DNA from 3 places in the Amycolatopsis sp. H20-H5 genome. Region 2 is predicted to be linked to each of the others. Evidence: riboswitches for the same ligand, from Rfam matches in the RefSeq annotation. Region 2 holds a riboswitch; each other region holds the start of a gene.
What was found. Region 2 has a riboswitch for S-adenosylmethionine ahead of QMK34_RS11990 (methionine ABC transporter ATP-binding protein). Riboswitches for the same ligand answer to the same signal wherever they lie in the genome.
Positions count from the first base shown of each region.

Region 1 (7,187 bases), on a different contig from region 2:
GCGGCGCGGTGCTGCTGATGCTGCGCGCCTTCAAGATAGGCCCGCGGACCTCCGCCGCGGCCGCGGGGCTGTGCCTGCTCGGGTTCCTGGTGCTCGCCGGGCCCGCGCCCAGCGTGCTGCGCGCGGGGGTCATGGGCGGGGTTGGCCTGCTCGCACTCGCCTTGGGGCGTAAGGGTTCCGCGCTGCCCGCTCTCGCCGCCGCGGTCTGCGCGCTGATCGCCTGCGACCCGGCGATGGCGGTCGATTTCGGCTTCGCCCTGTCCGTCGTGGCCACCGCGGGGCTCGTGCTGATCGCCCCGTGCTGGGCGGAGGCGATGGTCCGGCGAGGCGTCCCGCCCGGGTTCGCCGAGGGGCTGGCCGTGCCGCTGGCCGCGTTCGTGGTGACGGCTCCGATCATCGCGGGCATGGCGGGCACGGTCAGTCTCGTGTCGGTGGTGACGAACGTGCTCGCCGCGCCGGTGGTCGCCCCGGTGACCGTGTTCGGGGTGCTCGCCACCGTCACCGGTCCGTGGTGGCCCGACGCGGGCAGGCTGTTCGTCCGGTTGAGCGGGCCCGAGACCCGGTGGCTGATCACCGTGGCCAGGCAGGGGGCGAAGGCACCGGGCGCGGTGGTGGCCTGGCCGGGTGGCTGGTGGGGCGGACTGCTGGCGGTCGCCGCACTGGCCGGGCTGGTGGTCGCGGTCCGGCGTCGCCGGTTCCGGCTGATGCTGGCGGTACTGCTGGCCGGAGCGCTGCTGGTGGTGGTCCCGGTCAAGGTGCTCGCCCCGGCGTGGCCGCCCGCGGGCTGGGCCGCGGTGGCCTGTGACGTCGGGCAGGGTGACGCGGTGGTGCTGGCGACGGCCGAGCCGGGCCGGGCGGTGGTGATCGACACCGGGCCCGAGCCGGGGCCGGTCGACGAGTGCCTGAGCAGGCTCGGCGTGGACAGGATCCCGCTGCTGGTGCTGAGCCACCTGCACGCCGACCACATCGGCGGGCTCGAATCCGTGTTCGAGGGCAGGTCGGTGGGCGCCGTCGCCGTGGGGGCGGGCCGCGCGCCCGGGTGGGCCTGGCGGCAAGTGGCCGAGGTGACGGGCAGGGAAGGTGTGCCGCTGCTGGAACTCGACGCCGGTCAGCGGCTGAGCTGGCCCGGCCTGACGCTCGAGGTGCTCGGCCCGCGCTACGTGCCCGCGCGGGCGGCCGCCGAGCAGGACGGCACCATGATCAACAACAGTTCGGTGGTGCTGCGGGCCGGGACCCCCGCCGGGCGGATCCTGCTCACCGGGGACGTCGAACTGGCCGCACAGGCCGATCTGCTCTCGGCCGGGGTCGATCTGCGCGCGGAGGTCCTGAAAGTTCCCCACCATGGCAGCCGCTATTCACTGCCGGGCTTCCTCGGTGCCGTCGCGCCGCGCGCGGCGTTGGTCAGTGTGGGCGCGGGCAACACCTACGGCCATCCCAGTAAGTCCACAATGGACACCTTGGCGGCGCTCGGGGTTCCGGTGGCCCGCACCGACCAGGACGGCGACGCCGCGGTGGTCGGCGAAGCGCCGGGCCCCGCGATGGTGCGCCGGGGCGAGCCTCGCGGCCCGCCCCGGGGCTGAGGCCCGGGGCAGACACGCCCTAGAAGCCGAGTGCCTCGCTGACGGCGGCGGCGGTCGGCGGCACGGTCGCGCGCGGGCCGACCTTGCCCTCGATGGCGTCCAGGGTCTTGAGCCCGTCGCCGGTGATCAGCAGGACGATCTCCTCGTCCGGGTTGAGCTTGCCGGTGGCGAGCAGCTTCTTCGCCGTCGCCACGGTGACCCCACCGGCGGTCTCGGTGAAGATGCCCTCGGTCCTGGCCAGCAGGCGGATGCCCTCGACGACCTCTTCGTCGCTGACGTCCTCGATCGCGCCACCCGTGCGGTTGACCACGTCGAGCACGTACGGGCCGTCGGCCGGGTTCCCGATCGCGAGCGAGCGGGCGATCGTGTCCGGCTTGACCGGCTGGATCACGTCGTGCCCGTTCCGGAACGCGGTGGACACCGGCGAGCAACCGGTGGCCTGCGCGCCGAACACCTGGTACGGGCTGGCTTCCACCAGGCCGAGCTCGCCGAATTCACGGAAGCCCTTGTCCACCTTCGTCAGCTGGGAACCGGAGGCGATCGGCACCACGATCTGCGGCGGGATCCGCCAGCCGAGCTGCTCGGCGACCTCGAAGGCCAGCGTCTTCGAGCCCTCGGAGTAGTACGGGCGCACGTTGACGTTCACGAACGCCCAGCTCTCGTGCTCGGCCGCGAGCTGGGTGGCGAGGCGGTTGACGTCGTCGTAGTTGCCGTCGACCGCGATCAGCGCGCCGTCGTACACCGCGGTGGTCAGGATCTTCGCGCGCTCGAGCGACTTGGGGATCAGCACGACCGATTCCCAGCCGGCGCGGGCGGCCGCGGCGGCCACCGCGTTCGCCAGGTTGCCGGTCGAGGGACAGGCCAGCACCTTGAAGCCGAACTCGCGGGCGGCGGCCAGCGCCACCGCGACCACGCGGTCCTTGAAGGAGTGGGTCGGGTTCCCGGTGTCGTCCTTGACCCAGACCCGCTTGACGCCGAGTGCCTTGGCCAGCCGGTCCGCGAGCACCAGCCGGGTGCCGCCGGGCTCGGTGTTGGGGATCTCTTCGACGTTGGACGGCACCGGGAGGAGCTTCTTGTAGCGCCAGATGTTGTTGGGGCCCGCCTGGATGTCCTCGCGCCGCACGCGGCCGAAGTCGTAGGCCACATCGAGCGGGGAGAAGTCCTCCGCGGAAACGAACTCCGGCGCCAGTGGCTGCCGGTGACCCTCTTCCTTCGACACCAGTTCGACTGCCGGACCGAGGTCCAGGGTCTTCTTGGCGGAGGTGTTCGTGCCGAGGGCTGCAGTCATCACGAGGTCCTTTCCTCATCTGCCCCACCGAAGCGGGCCGGAATTGGCACCGTGATCGTCAGCTATCCCGCGTTCGCGGAATGACAGGCTGTCGCCGGTTGCCGGGGCTTCGTCGGGCCGTTCCCTCTGCCCCTCTGGATGAGCGGTATTCAGTTTTCGGCGCGCGCCAGGGCGCTGCCTCGGTTACACCGTACGACATACCGATCATTCGGTGCCACGGTGGGCGTCCGGCGTCACCGGAGAGTGCACGCGGACGGGCTAGTGGCAGGATCGTCACCGTGACCGCGCCAGCCACCGTCCCGCCGCCGCTGCATCTCGTTCTCGGTGAGGAAGAGCTGCTCATCGAGCGTGCCGTCCGGGACACCCTGAACGTGTCCAGGGCGATCGACGCCACGGCCGAGCTGACCAGGGTGCGGGTGTCCGAACTCACACTACCCGCGCTCATCGAGCTGGTCAGCCCGTCGCTGTTCAGCGAGGGCCGGGTGATCGTCATCGAGTCCGCCCAGGACATCTCCCAGGAGCTCGCCGACGCGGTGCTGTCCTACGTCGCCCAGCCCGCCGACGGCATCGTGCTGGTCGTCGTGCACACCGGGGGTGGCCGTAGCAAGGCGGGCAAGACGCTGCCCGCCGCCCTGCGCAAGGCCGGTGCCGAGATCACCGAGGTCCCCAAGCTCACCAAACCCGCCGAGCGGGAGTCCTTCATCCGGAACGAGGTCCGCCGCGCGGGCGGCAGGATCGACGCAGCCGGGGTCGTCGCGCTGCTCGACGCGGTGGGCTCTGACCTGCGGGAACTGTCCTCGGCGGCCACCCAGCTCGTCGCTGACGCCGGGGGCACGGTCGACGAGGACGCGGTGCGCCGCTACCACACGGGCCGCGCGGACGTGACCGGCTTCGCCGTCGCGGAGAAGGCGGTGGGCGGGGATCGCGCGGCCGCGCTGGAGTCGCTGCGCTGGGCGACGCAGCTCGGCGTCCCGCACGTGCTGGTCGCCGACGCGCTCGCCGACGCGGTGCGCACCATCGCCAGGGTCTCCGCGGCGGGTCGCGGCAATCCCAACCAGATGGCGGGCGAGCTCGGCATGCCGCCGTGGAAGGTGCGCAAGGCACAGGGCCAGTCGCGCGGCTGGGGCCCCGACGGCCTCGCCACCGCGATGCGGGTGGTGGCCCGGCTCAACGCCGAGGTCAAGGGCGCGGCGGCGGACCCGTCCTACGCGCTGGAGCGCGCCGTGCTGGAAGTCGTCGCCGCGAAGGGCGACAACGGCTGACCCGGAAACACAGAACCCCCGGTGACCGTGGTCACCGAGGGTTCCGGAAGAACAGTTCGATCAGAGCGAGTTGATGCGCTTCGCGATCGCGGACTTCTTGTTCGCGGCCTGGTTGGCGTGGATGACGCCCTTGGTCACGGCCTTGTCCAGCTTCTGGGCGGCGTCCTTCTGCAGCTCCACGGCCTTGGCCTTGTCGCCGGCGTCGGCCGCCTCGCGGAACTTGCGGACCGCGGTCTTCACCGAGGACCGGATAGCCTGGTTGCGCTGACGCGCCTTCTCGTTGGTGATGATGCGCTTCATCTGGGACTTGATGTTGGCCATGAAGGCACTCCCTGTATCTCGGTCCTGCTAGGTGGTTCGTGCCGCGTTTCGGTGGCCCCTGCCGTCAAAGCGACGACGCTGGGTTTCCTCCATGGCGGAATGCCACACGGCAACGAACGGCCAGACTAACAGTCGCCCCGCCACGGCTCGCCGCGGCCTCGGCCCGGGGGAACGGGTACGGTGCGAACCGGGGTGCTTGTGAACGCCACAGCTTTGTCTCTCGTGCTCGTCGCCGCGGTCGTGCATGCCATCTGGAACCTCGCGGCGAAACGTGTTTCCGGCGGCGGGGCCACCTTTGTCTGGCTCTATTACACGATTTCCGCGGTCGTGTTCGTCCCGCTGATCGTCGGTTCCCTGCTGCTGGAACCAGACCGTCCACAGTGGAGCTGGCTGATCGCGGCCGCGGGCACGTCGATCCTGCACGTCGCCTACGGGGTGGTCCTGCAACGCGGCTACGCCGTCGGTGACCTGTCTCTCGTCTACCCGCTCGCGAGAGGCACCGGACCGCTCCTGTCGGTGCTCGCGGCGGTCCTCCTGCTGGGTGAACGTCCAGGGTGGATCGGGCTGGCGGGCGCGCTGCTGATCGTGTCCGGTGTGCTGGTGATCAGCACCGGCGGCCGAGGCGGGCCGGTGTCCGGGTCCCGCCGCGCCGGGGTCGGGTACGGCGTCCTCACGGGCTTCACCATCGCCGCGTACACGCTGTGGGACGCCCATTCGGTCACCGCGCTCGGCGTCCCGCCGGTCGTCTACTTCGGATCGGGAGCGCTCCTGCAGAGCCTCCTCCTCATGCCGTACGCGCTGAAGCGGCGCGGACGCGGCGAGGTCGCCGCGCTGTGGCGTGACTACCGGAAGGAAGCGTTCATCGTCGGCCTGCTGTCCCCGTTCGCGTACCTGCTGGTCCTGTTCGCGCTGAAGATCGCACCGGTGAGCCTCGTCGCCCCGGCGCGCGAGCTGAGCATCGTGCTCGGCGGGCTGGCCGCGTGGCTGATGCTGGGCGAAGCCAACGCCGGACGCCGGTTGGCGGGCTCGGTGATCGTGCTCGCCGGTATCGCCGCGATTGCGGTGGCGTGAACCCATCCGGTAGCTACTGATCCGACCAAAAGTAGGCCGACCCCCGAGCGGCACGTAACCTTTGCCAGAGGGCTATCTGGCCGTGGCTGTGATCGGCTTGGCAACGAACGGCAGAGTATGGCAACCATGGACGTGCTGAGCAGCCGGATCCTCATCCGGCCCCGTGACCACGAAGCCTCGATCACGTTCTACCGCGACACCCTGGGCCTGGCGATCTACTACGAGTTCCCCGGCGGGACCGTGTTCTTCCTCGGCCAGGGTTTCCTCGAGGTGGTCGGCGACGGGGGCACCGGCTCGGGTGACGGCCTCAGCGTCTGGATCCAGGTCCGCGACCTCGACGCCGAACTCGCCGCGCTGGCGGGGCGGGGGCTGGCGCCGGACCGGGAGGCCCGCCTCGAGCCCTGGGGCCTGTACGAGGCGTGGGTCTCCGACCCCGAGGGCACCAAGATCATTCTCGTGGAGATCCCGCAGGGGCATCCCCTGAGGACGGATCTGCGGACGGGGATCGCCTAGGCCGGTTTGCGGGCGCGCAGCTGGGCCGCCAGCGTCCCGAGGCCCGGCGGCTGCCAGGTCCAGGTCTGCAGGTCGGTGAAGCCCGCGGCGGCGGCTTCGTCGGCGAGCTCGTGCCGTGTGACCGGAAGCCACTTTTCGTGTGCGGAGAGCAACAACCGCCCGCCGGGCCGGAGCACGCGGAACAGCTCGGCGAGCGCGGCGGGCCGGTTTTCCCACAGCTGGACGTTGTTCACGCTCAGCACGACGTCGACCGCGTCGTCGGCCTCGCCGGTCTCCGCGGCCGTGCCTTTCCGCAGCTCCACGCCGTCGCCGCAGCGGTGACGGCTCAGCGCCAGCATCTCTTCGGACGGGTCGACGCCGACCACCCGCCCGGCCTGTTCCGCCGCCGCTTTCAGGCCAACCCCGGGTCCCGGGCCGACGACCAACGCCGTTTCCTCCGGTGTGAGCCGGGCCACTTCGACCAGCCGGTGTTCGGTGGCGGCGTTGCCCCAGGCCATCAGCAGACCGCCGAGATGGCCGAGAAAACCTTGGGGATGGCCGAACGCCCTGTCCAGTGCCTGCGTCTTCGATGTGCTCATACTTCGAGGTCACCACGACCCGCCACGGCCCGCATCGGGGATGACCCCCAATCGCACCCGGAGCGGCATGGGACGATAGAGGTGGCACCACCCCGACCTTCGCGAGGACCACACGAGTGACGACGTTCGCCGACACCACCTTCACGCCGCCGGAACTGATCCGGAACTTCTGCATCATCGCGCACATCGACCACGGCAAGTCCACCCTGGCCGACCGGATGCTGCAGCTCACCGGCGTGGTCGAAGGACGGGACATGCGTGCCCAGTACCTCGACCGGATGGACATCGAGCGGGAACGCGGCATCACCATCAAGGCGCAGAACGTGCGCCTGCCGTGGCAGCTGGACGGCCAGGACTACGTGCTACACCTGATCGACACCCCCGGCCACGTCGACTTCACCTACGAGGTCTCCCGTGCGCTCGAAGCGTGCGAGGGCGTGATCCTGCTTGTCGACGCGGCGCAGGGGATCGAGGCCCAGACGCTGGCCAACCTGTACCTCGCGCTGGAGAAGAACCTCCACATCATCCCGGTGCTCAACAAGATCGACCTGCCGTCCGCGGACCCGGACAAGTA
Region 1 covers NZ_JAYMZS010000029.1:73,449-80,635, reverse strand. Annotated here, with positions in the region: gene QMK34_RS18500 (ComEC/Rec2 family competence protein) at 1-1,580, shown strand, start outside; gene thrC (threonine synthase) at 1,600-2,868, opposite strand; SAM riboswitch class I at 2,881-3,013, opposite strand; gene holA (DNA polymerase III subunit delta) at 3,147-4,130, shown strand; gene rpsT (30S ribosomal protein S20) at 4,191-4,451, opposite strand; gene QMK34_RS18480 (DMT family transporter) at 4,650-5,522, shown strand; gene QMK34_RS18475 (VOC family protein) at 5,649-6,035, shown strand; gene QMK34_RS18470 (class I SAM-dependent methyltransferase) at 6,032-6,613, opposite strand; gene lepA (translation elongation factor 4) at 6,730-7,187, shown strand, end outside.
Region 1: it holds a riboswitch for S-adenosylmethionine, as region 2 does, so the genes downstream of both, thrC (threonine synthase) here and QMK34_RS11990 (methionine ABC transporter ATP-binding protein) in region 2, are expected to answer to the same signal.

Region 2 (7,187 bases):
TTGACCTTGGCGGGGACCCGGACGGTAACGGGGGGCGGTACGACGACAAGCACCTGACCAGCCTACGTGCCGGTAGTCCCCGGGCTCGCGCGAGGAGAAGCGAGGTCGAGCGCGGCGGCTGTGCTGGGCTGCTGTGCGGTCGGTAGTGAGTGCACGTAGTCGCGACAGACTCCCGGGTGTCATGAAAGGGTCTTTCAGGGCAAAAATTGCCCTGAAAGACCCTTTCATGACACTTCGGAGAGCTAGGCGGCGAGGCCCTGGGGGCCGCGGGCCGGGTGGGAGACGTGGCCGCCGCGCTCGGCGATCCACGCGAGTGCCGCGTCGGCCTGTACGCCGCGGACGCCGAGGCGGAAGCGGCCGACCGGGGTGTCGCCGATGCGGGTCAGGCCGCCGCCGATGGTGGACAGCTCGACGTCGAAGCGGCCTGCGGCCTCCGGCAGGAGAGCGCCGACGGACGCGAAGCCGACGAGGACGACGTCGACCGAGCGGTCGTATTTGGCGGACTGGGCGCGGGTGGTCTCGATCGCCGGGAGCAGGGCCTGCGCGGTGCGGCTCGACGGGTCGGAGATGAGGTCCAGCACCGTGCCGCGCTCGACCACGGTGCCGTTCTCCAGCACCGCGACGTCGTCGCAGACGCGGCGGACGACGCCCGCGTCCGGGGTGGTGAGCAGGATCGTGACGCCGAGCTCGGCGCGGGCGCGGTCGAGCACGGTCAGGACCGAGCCCGCCTCGTCCGGGTGGATGCCCGCGGTCGGGTCGTCGGCGAGCAGGACCGACGGGCTCGCCGCGAGGGCCTTGGCGACGGCGACGCGGCGGCGCTGGCCGTCGGTCAGCTCGCTGGGACGCTGGCTCGCGCGCGGGGTCAGGCCGACGAGGTCGAGCAGGTTGGCGACCCGGGTGCGGCGCTGCGGGCCGTCGAGGCCGAGCTGCTCCAGCGGCGACGCGATGTTGCCCGCGACGGTCCGCTCGGCCAGCAGGTCGATCTTGGAGTCGACGATGCCGACCTGACGGCGGATCTCGCGCAGCCGGCGGCCGTCGAGGGTGCCGGTGTTGAGTCCGTCCAGCCGCACGACACCGCGGTCGGGGCGCTCCTGCAGGCCGATGCAACGGGCAAGGGTGGACTTGCCGGAGCCCGCGGGGCCGACCACGCCGAAGAGTGAGCCGGCCTGGATATCGACACTCACGTCGCGTAGTGCGACGACCGGACTTCCGTTGAGGGGAAAGGACTTGGACAGGTTTTCGACAGTGATCACGATGGCTCCCAGAAGGCCTGCGGGGAGGGCGCAGCTCCGTTGCCGGGCGCGCTGATCCTCACCGAATGAACCGTCCTCAATGGACGGCAAGAGAACAGGAAAAGAGAAGACTCAGGCGAATGCGGTGGAGCGTCGACACGCACATACCGAGCGGCGACCTTCGTCGACAACGCGGCGCTTGGTCAGCAGGAGCGGGTGGGTGACCCTGTTCATCTCGGACAAGCCTCCATCGGTCCTGGCTGTAGCACCTTCCCCATGGGGGGTGGTTGCTGCGACTTCAGCGAGCCAGGTCTCTCAGTCGCTCGGGATGGTCCTATGAGTAAAACCGATCCCACTGGGTGAAAGCAAGCGCGTAGGCGCAGATCACACGTCTGGGCGCGCCCGGATGGCGAGAAAAGCAGTCCAGAAGACGGCCGGGACGCGTTCCCCCGCTGGTGAGGCGGCTGGTGAGGCGGCTGGACGTCAGTTCGCGGCCGCGGCGGCGATGCGCGCGAAGTCGTGGACGTCCAGCTGCTCGCCGCGGGTCTTGGGGTCGACACCGGCGGCGACGAGCAGCTCCCCCGCCCGCTCGGCTGAGCCCGCCCACGTCGCCAGCGCCGCGCGCAGCGTCTTCCGGCGCTGCGAGAACGCCGCGTCGACCACCGCGAACAGCACCTTCCTGTCCACAGTGGACACAGCTTCAGTCGCCCGCTCGAACGAGACGAGCGCGGAATCGACGTTGGGCACCGGCCAGAACACCGCGCGCGGCACCGCGGCCACCTTGCGCGCACGCCCGTACCAGGCGAGCTTGACGCTGGGGATCCCGTAGATGCGGCTGCCCGGCCCGGCGGCCATCCGGTCGGCGACCTCGGTCTGGACCATGACGAGCCCCCGGACGAGCGAGGGAAACTCGGCCAGCAGGTGCAGCACCACCGGCACGGCGACGTTGTACGGCAGGTTGGCGACCACGGTGGTCGGCGCGAGCGGCAGATCGGCGACCTTGATCCGCATCGCGTCCGCCTCGATCACCGTCAGCCTGTCCGCGACCTCGGCGCCACGCTCGGCGACCGTGCGCGGCAGGCGCTCGGCGAGCTTGCGATCGATCTCGACGGCGACGACCCGCGGCCCGGCGGCCAGCAGGCCCAGCGTCAGCGAGCCCAGCCCTGGCCCGACCTCGAGCACCACGTCCTCGGCCCCGACCCCGGCCAGCTCGACGATGCGGCGCACGGTGTTGGGATCGTGCACGAAGTTCTGCCCGAGCTTCTTGGTCGGACGCACGTCCAGCTCGGCGGCGAGCCCGCGGATCTCGGCAGGCCCGAGCAGATCAGTCACCCGGCGAGCCTAGTCGTGACCCCGCCGGGCCCCCCGGACAACCCGGGGGCGCAAGCAGAGCCGGGGCCCCAAGAGCTGCCCCTGAAGGCCACCTTCACGGCGTTTTACGCCGTGAAGGTGGCCTTCAGGGGCAGTCCGTGACAAGAGAAAGCGCCGCCACCCGGGAATACCGAACCGGGTGGCGGCGCTGATCAAGAACGTGAGAGCTGAGTCAGGCCTTCTTGCCGCAGACGGGCCAGGCGCTGTAGCCACCGCGAGCGTCGCGGACCTTCTCGGCCACGGCGATCTGCTGGGCCTTGCTGGCCTGGTGCGGAAGGTTCGCGTACTGGTCGCCGCCGTAGGCGTCCCAGGTGCTCTTGTTGAACTGGAGGCCGCCGTAGTAGCCGTTGCCGGTGTTGATGGCCCAGTTGCCGCCGGCCTCGCAGGCCGCGATGCGGTCCCAGGAGGAACTGTCGCCGATGGCGGGCTCGGGCGGGGCCTTGGTGCCGACGTGGGTGATCTTCGGCTTCGCCTCGGTGATGACCTGCTCGGAGGTCTGCTCGCGGGCGACTTCCTGGCCGTTCTTCTTGGTCACCTTGTACGTGACCATCTTCTCGCCCGGCGTGCCGGGGTCCTCGACCTTGATCTTGCCCTTTTCGAGGTCCGGGTCGTCGACCTTCTGCTCTTCGGGGTCGATGGTCTCCTTCTGGTTGACCATCATGACGCCGGTACGGCTGAGGTGGACTTCGGCGCCGTCGACGATCTTGAAGGCGAGGCCGCCCTCGGCCGCGTCGTCCGGGCCCAGCGTCAGCTTCTGCTCGCCGAGGAATTCCTTGGTGGTGACCGCGTTGCTCTTGACCGCGCGCGGCGCGTGGTCGCCGTCGTAGAGCATGACGTTCTTGAGGGTCTTGATCTCGACTGTCGCGCCCTCGAGCGGGAGCTCGCCGGTCTGCGGCATCGAGGTCCAGGTGCCCGGCTTGGCCAGGTCGGACATCCCGAGCTGCCCCAGCGCCTCGCCGAGGCTGGTCGCACGGACCCAGGACTCGCGCTGCGCGCCGTCGACGACCAGGTTGAGCTTGCGGCCGCGCTCCAGCTTGATGACGCCGCCGTCGCCGACAGTGGCGGCCGGGGAAGGCGAAAGGGAGTCGTGCGCGCCGACGGACATGCCGGCGTCTTCGAGGATCTCGCCGACCGTGTCGCCGTAGCTGTGCACGGTGCGCTGCTGGCCGTCGATGTCGAGCGTGACGCTCTTGTTCATCGCCATCGCGGCGGCGCCGCCACCGGCGACGGTGAGCATCACGGCGAGGACGGTGCCCTTGAGGAAGCGCTGCTTCCAGGTGCGGGTGGCCTCGGCGATGACCTGGTGCTTGAGCTCGGCCTTCTCGGCCGGGGAGGCGGTGCGGTCCGCGGCGGCCTCGTCAGGAATGACGATCGGCGGGAGCATCGTGGTCTCGGCGCTGATCAGGCGGATCAGTTCGTCGATGTCGACGTCGATCTCGGCCATCAGCGTGTCGGCGTCGGGGCCGAGCGCGGTCAGCACGTCCTGGTGGGTGATGCGGGGATCGTCTGAGAATGCGTAGTCGCCGTAGAAATCGGCTCCGCTATCGAGAATGCCGACGCCACCGGGGCGCAAGTCACCCTGTCTGCTGCTACCAGTCACCGGGTCGTTCCCTTTCCCAAGACGTCGCATGAGCTACGACGTCCTTCGTCTCGACACGCCGGGAGGCGCATCTGTAGAAGTCCGACACCCGCAGCCAGCGCCATCGTCACGGTCCCCGGCCCGAGGGCCTGGCACCGCTTCCCCGACGTGCACTGACGTGACTGTGGGCGTAACAGTCGGCATCTGCTTCAAGCAGAACCAACTGGCACGATCACGGGACAGTAACGAGTCCCGCCGGGTTGCGCAAACACCCCCCGGAGTGTCGTGACCTTCGTCACTCCATCAGGTGGATGATCACGCACCCCTAATGTCGCAATGCGTTCACCCCGATGTCACCGTCGGCAATCGGAATACCCGCTCGGCCGTCATTCGGACCGCTTCGGCGACTTCGTGCACCGCTTCGCCGCGTAGCACCGCGAGGTGACGGACGGTGTATGCCGCGCAATACGGCTCGTTCGGCCGCCCACGGAACGGGTGGGGGGTCAGAAACGGCGCGTCGGTCTCGACGAGGTACTGATCCGCCGGAACCAGCCGCGCCGCGTCCCGGAGCCCGCGCGCGTTCTTGAAAGAAACCGTGCCCGCGAACGACAGGACGTACCCCGCCGCCACACAGCGCCGCGCGATGTCGGCGTCCCCGGAGAAACAATGGAAGACGACGTCGTCCGGCGCGCCTTCCTCTTCCAGGATGCGCAGGACGTCCTCGTGCGCGTCGCGATCGTGGATCATCAGCGGCTTGCCGAGCCGCTTGGCGAGGTCGATGTGCCAGCGGAACGCGTCCTGCTGGGCGTCATGGGGCGAGTAGTCCCAGTAGTAGTCGAGGCCGGTCTCGCCGACCGCGACCACCCGCGGCTCCCCCGCCAGACGCTCCACTTCGGACTTCTCCGCCTCGCCGAAGTCCTTGGTGCGCGTGGGATGGATGGCCACCGCGGCGAACACCCTGGTGTCCCAGGTGGACGCCTCGACGGCCCAGCGCGCGGACGCGAGGTCGTCCGCGACGGTCACCACCCGGCCCACCCCGGCGCGGGCGGCGCGGTCGATCATGGCCGTCACCTCGGCCGCGGTCGACGCGCCGCACGCGTCGAGATGGGTATGCGAGTCCACTGTCGACACCGGGAGCCTGTCCGGGATCGGCGGCAGCTCGCGCTTCTCGTCCTTACTCATCCGACCAGGCTCACTTCGCGATCGGAGCCCACTCAGGCCCGGTCTCGCCGAGCTCCGGCTCGAGCTTCGGGAACAGCGGCGACGGCTTCTGCAGGGGGCGGCCGACCTCGATCGGCACGGACTCCCAGCGGGCCTGCTCGGCTTTGTAGTCGCCCGTGATGATCGGGTTCATCCGGCCAGGGATGTCGAGGTCCTCGACCTCCTGCAGCTCCGGCTGAGCCGCCCAGATGCCCGAGCCGCCGAGCGCCTCGTGCACCTTCTGCGCCGAGTGCGGCAGGAACGGCGTCAGCAGCGTATTGGCGTCTGAGACGACCTGAAGCGCGGTGTGGAGCACGGTGTCGCGCCGGGCCGGGTCGTCCTTGAGCTTCCACGGCTCCTGGTCCGACAGGTACCGGTTCGCCGCCGTGACGACGCGCATGGCCTCGCTCGACGCCAGCTTGAACCGCGACCGCTGCAGGTGCGCACCGGCGGTCTCGAAGGCCTTGCGGGACAGGGCCTTGAGCTCCTCGTCGGCCGCCGCGGGGGCGTCCGGACGCGGGATCGAGCCGACGTTCTTGTGCGCCATCGAGATCGACCGGTTGACCAGGTTGCCCCACTCGTTGGCCAGCTCGGAGTTGGTCCGGCGGACGAACTCGTCCCAGGTGAAGTCGGTGTCCTGAGTCTCCGGGCCTGCCGCCGAGATGAAGTACCGCAGCGTGTCGGGGCCGAACTCACGCAGGAAGTCGTCGACGTAGATGACCGTGCCGCGCGAGGTCGAGAACTTCGAGCCGCTCATGGTGAGGAACTCGCTCGACACGATCTCGTCGGGCAGGTTCAGCTGGCCGAACGGGCCCGGCGTGCCGCCCTTGTCGCCCTGGCCGTTGTGGCCGAGCAGCAGGGCGGGCCAGATCTGGGCGTGGAAGGTGATGTTGTCCTTGCCCATGAAGTAGTAGCCACGGGCGTCCGGGTTGAGCCACCACTCCTTCCAGGCGTCGGAGTCCCCGCTGCGGCGGGCCCACTCGACACTGGCCGAGAAGTAGCCGATGACCGCATCGAACCAGACGTAGAACCGCTTCATCGGCTGGTCGCGCCAGCCGTCGAGGGGGATCTTGACGCCCCAGTCGAGGTCGCGGGTGATCGGCCGGGGGCGCATGTCCTCGACCAGGTTGCGGGTGAAGTTGAGGACGTTGGGGCGCCAGTCCGTCTTGGTCGAGAGCCACTTGCCGAGCGTCTCGGTGAACGCGGGCAGGTCGAGGAACAGGTGCTCGGTCTCGACGAACTTCGGCGTCTCGCCGTTGATGCGGGACTTCGGGTTGATCAGGTCGGCGGGGTCGAGCTGGTTGCCGCAGTTGTCGCACTGGTCGCCGCGCGCGCCGTCGTAGCCGCAGATCGGGCAGGTGCCCTCGATGTAGCGGTCGGGCAGGGTGCGCCCGGTGGACGGGCTGATCGCGCCCTTGGCGGTGCGGGCCTCGATGTAGCCGTTGCGGTGCAGCGCGAGGAAGATCTGCTGGGTGACCTCGGCGTGGTTGCCGGTGGTGGTGCGGGTGAACAGGTCGTAGGTGAGGCCGAGACCCTGGAGGTCCTGGCCGATCTGGCGGGCGTACTTGTCCGCGGTCTGCTGCGGCGTGAGGCCTTCTTTGTCGGCCTGGACCATCATCGGCGTGCCGTGTTCGTCCGTGCCGGAGACCATGAGGACCCGGTTGCCGGCCATTCGCTGGTAGCGGGAGAAGACGTCCGAAGGGACACCGAATCCGGATACATGGCCGATGTGGCGGGGTCCGTTGGCATAGGGCCAGGCCACCGCCGTCAACACAGGGGTGCTCATGGCTATTTAGCCTACGGAT
Region 2 covers NZ_JAYMZS010000015.1:118,860-126,046, forward strand. Annotated here, with positions in the region: gene QMK34_RS11985 (4-(cytidine 5'-diphospho)-2-C-methyl-D-erythritol kinase) at 1-53, opposite strand, end outside; gene QMK34_RS11990 (methionine ABC transporter ATP-binding protein) at 243-1,253, opposite strand; SAM riboswitch class I at 1,477-1,567, opposite strand; gene rsmA (16S rRNA (adenine(1518)-N(6)/adenine(1519)-N(6))-dimethyltransferase RsmA) at 1,716-2,564, opposite strand; gene QMK34_RS12000 (transglycosylase family protein) at 2,776-4,203, opposite strand; gene QMK34_RS12005 (TatD family hydrolase) at 4,525-5,364, opposite strand; gene metG (methionine--tRNA ligase) at 5,375-7,168, opposite strand.

Region 3 (7,187 bases), on a different contig from region 2:
TGATCCAGCCGTCCTCGGGTGACCTGCTCGCGGTCGCGCAGAACGCGGCGGCCGGCACTCAGCTCAAGGCGTTGAGCGGGCAGTACGCGCCCGGTTCGACGTTCAAGATCGTCACCGCGACGGCCGCGCTGGAGCAGGGCGACGTCGACCCGGACACGATGCTGCCGTGCCCCGGCGAGGCGACCATCGGCACCCGGACGATCCCCAACGAGAACAAGTTCGACAAGGGCACGATCGCGATGCACAGCGCGTTCGCCTACTCCTGCAACACCACCTTCGGCGCGTTGGCCGCGAAGCTGCCGTCCGACGGCTTGGCCAAGGCCGCGAGCCAATACGGGATTAACGCCGACTTCGAGATCCCCGGCCTGCCCACCGAGGCCGGGAAGGTCGAGCCCGCTGGCGGCGACGAGCAGGTCGAGGACGGGATCGGCCAGGGCACTATCCAGGTCAGCCCGTTCGGCGGCGCGCTGATGGCGGCCACCGTCGCGGCGGGCAAGGCGGTCACGCCGAAGCTGTGGCACGGCATCGACACCCAGGTCAACACCGGGTACAAGGCGCCGCCCGCCTCAGTGCTCAACGCGCTGCGCCCCATGATGCGTGAGGTCGTCACCACCGGCACCGCCAAGGGCGTCGCGGGCAGCGGGCAGGTCTTCGGCAAGACCGGGACGGCGCAGTTCGGCTCCGGCGAGAAGGCGAACGGCTGGTTCGTCGGCTATCGGGGCGACGTGGCCTTCGCGATCATGCTGGAGGCGTCCAACGACTCGAAGCCCGCGGTCACGCTCGCGAAGACGTTCCTGGGCGGGCTCAAGTAGTTCGGCCGCGGCCGACGCGTCGGTCTTCTACGGTGTGCTGATGGAGACCATCGCGTTGGCCGAGGTCGCGGCCGTGCTCGCCGATCCGAGTCGCGCGTCGATGTGCCTGGCGCTGCTGGACGGGCGCGCGTGGACGGTCGGCGAGCTGGCGAGTTCGGCCGGGATCGCCGCGTCGACGGCGAGCGCGCACGTGGTGAAGCTGCGCGAGGCTGGCTTCGTCGCGAGCGTCAAGCAGGGCAGGCACAGCTACGTCCGGATCACCGATCCGCGCGTCGCCGAGCTGATCGAGCATCTCGCGCAGCACGCCGCGCACCGGCCGGTGACCGGGCTGAAGACCTCGGTGCGGGTGCGGCGGCTGGAATTCGCGCGCACCTGTTACGACCATCTCGCCGGGACGGTCGGCGTCGCGCTGCGTGACGGGATGCTCGGCGCCGGGCTGGTGGACACCGCGTCCGGGCTCACCCTGACCGGCCACGGCCGCGCGGTGCTCGGCGAGCTCGGGATCGAGGTCGCCGAGGGCGGCCGCCGCCCGTTGCTGCGCGAGTGTCTGGATTGGACGGAGCGGCGCGAGCACCTCGCGGGCGCCGTCCCCGCGGCGGTGCTTTCCCGGGCTGTCGAGGCAGGCTGGCTTTCCCGCGACCCGAGCCGAGCCGTGCGGGTGCTGCCCGCGGCGAGCGCGCCGTTCGCGTTGCTGGGTGTGGACCTCCCGGCGCTCGCCGCTTGACCCGCCGCTTAACACAGGGCATATCGGACACTGTTCGGCGGTGCACGATCGAGTGACCACGTCCCCCTCACTATCCTGAGAGCCTGCGGCGGCCGGGACGGGAGGCGGAGATGGACGAACTCCCGATCGTGCTGGGCGCCGGCGGCGCCGTCCTGCTCGTCGCCGTGCTCGCCGTCCGCTTCTCGATCCGGCTCGGCCTCCCCTCGCTGCTGCTGTACCTGGCCATCGGCGTGGTGATCGGCGAGGCGGGCTTCGGCGTCCGGTTCGACAACCCGGCGCTGACCCAGTCGCTCGGGCTCGCCGCACTCGTGATGATCCTCACCGAGGGCGGGCTCACCACGCGGTGGTCAGCGGTGAAACCCGCGCTGGGCATCGGTATCGCACTGTCCACAGTGGCCGTGGTGGTGAGCATCGCGGTCACCGGCGCGGCGCTGCACCTGCTGCTCGGGCTGGACTGGCGGATGGCCCTGCTGTGGGGCGCGGTGCTTTCCTCGACCGACGCCGCGGCGGTGTTCTCCGTACTGCGCTCGGCGGCAGTGGGCAAACGGCTGGTCGGCGCGCTGGAGATCGAGTCCGGGATCAACGACGCCCCCGCCTACATCGCGGTCGTCGTGCTCGCCGAGGGCACCACCGTGGACTGGTCGCTGCCGCTGCTCGTGGTCTACGAATTGGGCGCGGGGCTGGCGATCGGGCTCGCGTTCGGCTGGGTGGGCGCGCAGGCGCTGCGCCGGGCCGCGCTGCCCGCCACCGGCCTGTACCCGCTGGCCACCGTCGCGGTGTGCATCCTGGCGTATTCCAGCGGGCAGCTTTCCCACGCTTCGGGGCTGCTGGCCACCTACGTCGCCGGGGTGGTGCTGGGGAACTCACGGCTGCCGCACCGCTCGGACACACTGTCCTTCGCCGAAGGGCTCGGCTGGCTCGCCCAGATCGGCTTGTTCGTCCTGCTCGGCCTGTTCGCCTCGCCCAGCAGGCTGCTGGAGACCCTGGTGCCGGGCCTGGTCGCGGGGGCGGTGGTGCTGCTGCTCGCCCGGCCGTTGTCGGTGCTGCTGTCGATGCTGCCGTTCAAGGTGCCGTGGCGCGAGCAGGTGTTCCTGTCGTGGGCGGGGCTGCGCGGCGCGGTGCCGATCGTGCTCGCGATGATCCCGCTGGCCCAGGGGCTGCCGGGCGCCGAAAAGCTGGTCAACGCCGTGTTCGTGCTGGTCATCGTGCTGACGCTGCTGCAGGGGGCCACGCTGTCACCGCTCGCGCGGGTGCTCGGGCTGTCCACGAAGAACGAGCCCAGCGAGCTCGACGTCGACTCCGCGCCACTGGACGAGCTCGGCGCGGAGCTGCTGCAGATCCGCATCCAACCAGGATCGAAGATGCACGGCGTCTACCTGTCCGAGCTGCGGCTGCCCGGCGGGGCCACGGTGAGCCTGGTCGTCCGTGGCGGCGCCGGTTTCACCCCGCAGAAGACAAGCCGCCTGCAGGAGAACGACCAGCTACTCGTGGTCACGACAGCCGCCGTCCGCGACGCGACCGAGCAGCGACTGCGCGCGGTCGACCGCGCCGGGCGGCTCGCCAGGTGGAAGGGCGAATCCGGCCGCTGAGCCGTTGTTCGTTCGTCGATCTTTCACCCAAATTTCGCACAGTCTGTTCCCATGTGTCCCCCCTTATGGCTTAACGTGCGCTCACTTCGGTTAGTTCGAATGGGTGAGCGTTAGGCCAAAGGAGTACTCATAGTGACGAATCTTCGCATTCGTGTCGCCGTCCTCGGCGCCGCGGTCGGCTTGTCCGGTGCTCTGCTCATGACCCCGACGGCCACCGCCGACGTCGCGGCCCCGGCCTTCGGGTTCCCCTTCGCCGCCGGGCAGCAGCTCTACTCGGCCGGGATCCACTCCGACAACGGGAACAGCGGCGTGAAGAACGCCCTCGATCTCAGCCCGGCGGACGGGACCGTCCGCGCCGCCCTCGCCGGGACCGTGCGCCTGCAGCACTGCTCGGGCGGCGACTGGGTGACCGTCGACCACGCGGGCGGCTGGCGGACCGGGTACTACCACCTGGAGGACATCGTCGTCACCGACGGTCAGCAGGTGGCGGCCGGAACCCCGCTCGGTTCGACGGGCAACGCGCTGCCCTGTGGCGGCAGCAGCACCGGCGCCCACGTGCACTTCACCCTCTGGACACTGCCCGCGACGTCCTCCGCCCGCGCCGCGACGACAGCGTCCGCGGAAGCGGCGAAGGTGGCTGTGGGTAACTGGAACGACCTGTCGTACGGCCAGGTTTCGAGCTCGGTCGCGGCCGTGTACGGCCAGCCGATCGACGGCAAGGACATCGGCGGCTGGAAGTTCGCCGCAGGCGCCGAGCAGTATTCGGGCACGGCCACCAGGGACTCCGACGGCACCGTCGTCCAGCTGCCCGGAAGCTTCCGCACCAGGGTGTGAGCCGGCTGGGCCGATCGTGTGACCGTCGTCTCAACCCCTGGACGGCACTCGCGCGATCGGCCGGTCTTCGGTTACCTTTCCAGTCATAGGTCATGAGTGTCAGCGTCAAGCCCCGGCTCGCTGACCGGCAACCCTCCTACCGCGGTGGGGTGCCCCGGGTGAGGACCTGGCCTGTCGCGCGGTGCGACCGGCAAGCGCGGGTCCCTCAGTGGGTCCCCAGGATCGCCGAGGAGGCACTTCGATGACGCTCGCACTCGATCGCAGCGCGGAAACCGTTACCCACCAAGACATTCCCGCAGTCGTGGGCGCTTCATTGCGCGTCCCGCTGGTCACCGGCGGGCAGATCGGCTACGCCAACCTCGACCACGCCGCGAGCGCGCCGTGCCTGGAAGCCGTCCAGTCGGCGGTGAACGAGTTCCTGCCGTGGTACGCCAGCGTGCACCGCGGCGCCGGGTTCGCGTCGCAGGTTTCCACCAAGCTGTACGAGCGGACCCGCGGCGTCCTGCGCCGGTTCGTCGACGCGCGGGCGACCGACGCCGTCGTGTTCACCCGCAACACCACCGATTCCTTCAACCTGCTGGCCCGCAGCCTGCCGAAGAACACCTCCGTGGTGGTGTTCGACACCGAGCACCACGCGGCGCTGCTGCCTTGGCGGGGCCGGAACGTGCGCCGGATCGCGACCCCGCGCACCCGGCTCGAAGCAGTGTCCGCTGTGGACAGTGCGCTCGCCGAAAGCCCGACGGGGCCGCGGCTGGTCGTGCTCACCGGTGCGTCCAATGTCACCGGGGAACTGTTGCCGGTCAAGGAGATCACCGCCGTCGCACGCCGCCACGGCGCCCGCGTCGCGCTCGACGCCGCGCAGCTCGCCCCGCACCGCCGCGTCTCGCTGCGCGAGCTGGACGTCGACTACGTCGCGCTGTCCGGGCACAAGCTCTACGCGCCGTTCGGGGCGGGCGCGCTGATCGGCCGCGCGGACTGGCTGAAGGCGGCACCGCCGTACCTCGCGGGCGGCGGCGCGACCAAGCTCGTCACCGGCGAGGCCGACTCGCTGGGCGTGGTCTGGAACACCGGAATGGAGCGGCACGAAGCCGGTTCGCCCAACACTGTCGGCGTGTACGCGCTGGGTGTCGCGTGCGAGCGGCTTTCGGCGAACTGGGAGGCGATCGGCGAGCACGAGGCCGCCCTGCTCGCCCGGCTGCGCCGCGGGTTGGCCGGACTGCCCGGTTTCGCCGAGCTGCGCCTGTTCGACGCCCCGGTGGACCGGGTCGCCACGCTGAGTTTCGTCGTCGAGGGGTTCGAGCCCGGCTGGCTGGCGGCGGTCCTCTCGGCCGAGTACGGCATCGGCGTGCGGGACGGCGCGTTCTGCGCGCACGTCGCGACCCGGCGTCTCATCGCCGAGGCCGGTGCGGAGGGTCAGCAGGCCTTGCGCGTCAGCCTGGGCCTGGGTACCACGGACGAGCAGGTCGACCGCCTGGTGCTCGCCTTGCGTCAGATCGCCGCCCGCGGCGCGCGCTGGGAGTACACCCGGCAGGACGGCCGCTGGGCCCCGGTCGGCGACCCCCGCGACCTCCCGCCCTTCCTGGATTGATCCCGGCGACTGATCCCGGCGGTAGGCTGCCCGGATGGGGAGTGCGCGGCCGAGGTACTGGTTTCCGCTGGCGCTGCTGGGTTTCGTCCAGCTGATACTGGCCGTCGTCTCGGTCGCGGGGGCGAGCCTGCTTTATTCACCCGCGCCGTCGCTGCTGCGGGACCTCCAGGAGCCTTCGGGTCAGTTCTTCGACGAGGCGGCCCACTACGACTCCGTTCCCTGGGACGTCAGTGACTACTGGCCGTTCGCGATGGCGCTGCTCTGGATGGCGACGGCAGGCTGGTACACCTACCGGGCGAAGACCGGCTACGGCCGGGCACTCGCGGTCACGGCCGGCGGCATCCTGGCCATCGCGGTCGTCGAGTTCGTGTCGTACTCGGGCTTCGGCCTGCCGGACGCCCTGCGCGACCCGCTGCTCGTCACCGCCGGGCTGCTCCTGCTCGCCTGGCTCGACCGCAGCGTGCTGGTGCTGGCGGTGGCCGCGGGGTTCCTGGTGGCCGCGCTGCTCTCGCCGGGGCGGCTGGCGGAGTTGCTGATCCCGGTGATGGTGGTGTTCGCCGGGGCGTTCGCGGCGGTGCTGAAACGGCCGCGACCCACCGCTGACACGCCGTGAGCAGGGACAGTGGACAATGGCACGGTGAGCACCGAGCCCGAATCGCCGTCCGAGACCGCCGCACCGGAGCCTGAGGTCGATGCGCCGCAGCCGTCGGAGACGGCCGAGCAGGCGCCGCCGTCGGAACCCGCGCTGCCCCAGCGCCGGGTCGGCCTCGTCTTCCTGTTCGCGGCGCTGCTGTGGGCCGTGGACCTGCTGACCAAGAGCCTCGTGGTGGCGAACCTCGAAGGCCGGGAGCCGGTCAAGATCCTCGGCGGGCTGATCTACCTGCAGCTCATCCGCAATCCCGGCGCCGCGTTCTCGATGGCCACCGGGCTCACCTGGGTGCTGGCGTTGGTCGCGATCGCCGTCGTCGTCGCCATCGTCTGGCTTTCGCGACGGCTGCGCTCGGTCGGCTGGGCGATCGGGCTGGGCCTGGTGCTCGCCGGCGCGCTCGGCAACCTGACCGACCGCGTCTTCCGCGCCCCCGGGCCGCTGCAGGGCCACGTCGTCGACTTCATCTCGGCGTTCGCGCCGAACGGCGAGGGCTGGGCGATCTTCAACATCGCCGATTCCGCCATCTGCGTCGGCGGGGTGCTGATCGTGCTGCTCTCCCTGCTGGGCAAGGACTACGATGGAACGTCCACAAAGGACAAGAAGAAGACCCAGACTGGAGCGAGTCAGTGACCTCCCGATTGTTGCCCGTGCCCAACGGGCTCGAAGGAATGCGGGTGGACGCCGGGCTGGCCAAGCTGCTCGGCCTGTCCCGCACCGTGGTCGCCGAGCTGGCCGAGTCCGGTGACGTGCTGCTCGACGGCCGTCCGGCAGGCAAGTCGGACCGGCTGCCCGCCGGCGGGCTGCTCGAGGTCACCCTGCCCGAGCCGGAGTCCTCGATCGAGGTCATCGTCGAGCCGGTGCCCGGGATGGCGATCGTCTATCAGGACGACGACATCGTCGTGGTGTCGAAGCCGGTCGGTGTCGCCGTGCACCCCAGCCCCGGCTGGACCGGCCCGACCGTGATCGGCGGCCTGGCCGCGGCCGGTCTGCG
Region 3 covers NZ_JAYMZS010000035.1:59,021-66,207, forward strand. Annotated here, with positions in the region: gene QMK34_RS20660 (penicillin-binding transpeptidase domain-containing protein) at 1-812, shown strand, start outside; gene QMK34_RS20665 (ArsR/SmtB family transcription factor) at 853-1,536, shown strand; gene QMK34_RS20670 (potassium/proton antiporter) at 1,647-3,125, shown strand; gene QMK34_RS20675 (M23 family metallopeptidase) at 3,258-3,959, shown strand; SAM riboswitch class IV at 4,048-4,162, shown strand; gene QMK34_RS20680 (aminotransferase class V-fold PLP-dependent enzyme) at 4,201-5,547, shown strand; gene QMK34_RS20685 (hypothetical protein) at 5,582-6,160, shown strand; gene lspA (signal peptidase II) at 6,185-6,826, shown strand; gene QMK34_RS20695 (RluA family pseudouridine synthase) at 6,823-7,187, shown strand, end outside.
Region 3: it holds a riboswitch for S-adenosylmethionine, as region 2 does, so the genes downstream of both, QMK34_RS20680 (aminotransferase class V-fold PLP-dependent enzyme) here and QMK34_RS11990 (methionine ABC transporter ATP-binding protein) in region 2, are expected to answer to the same signal.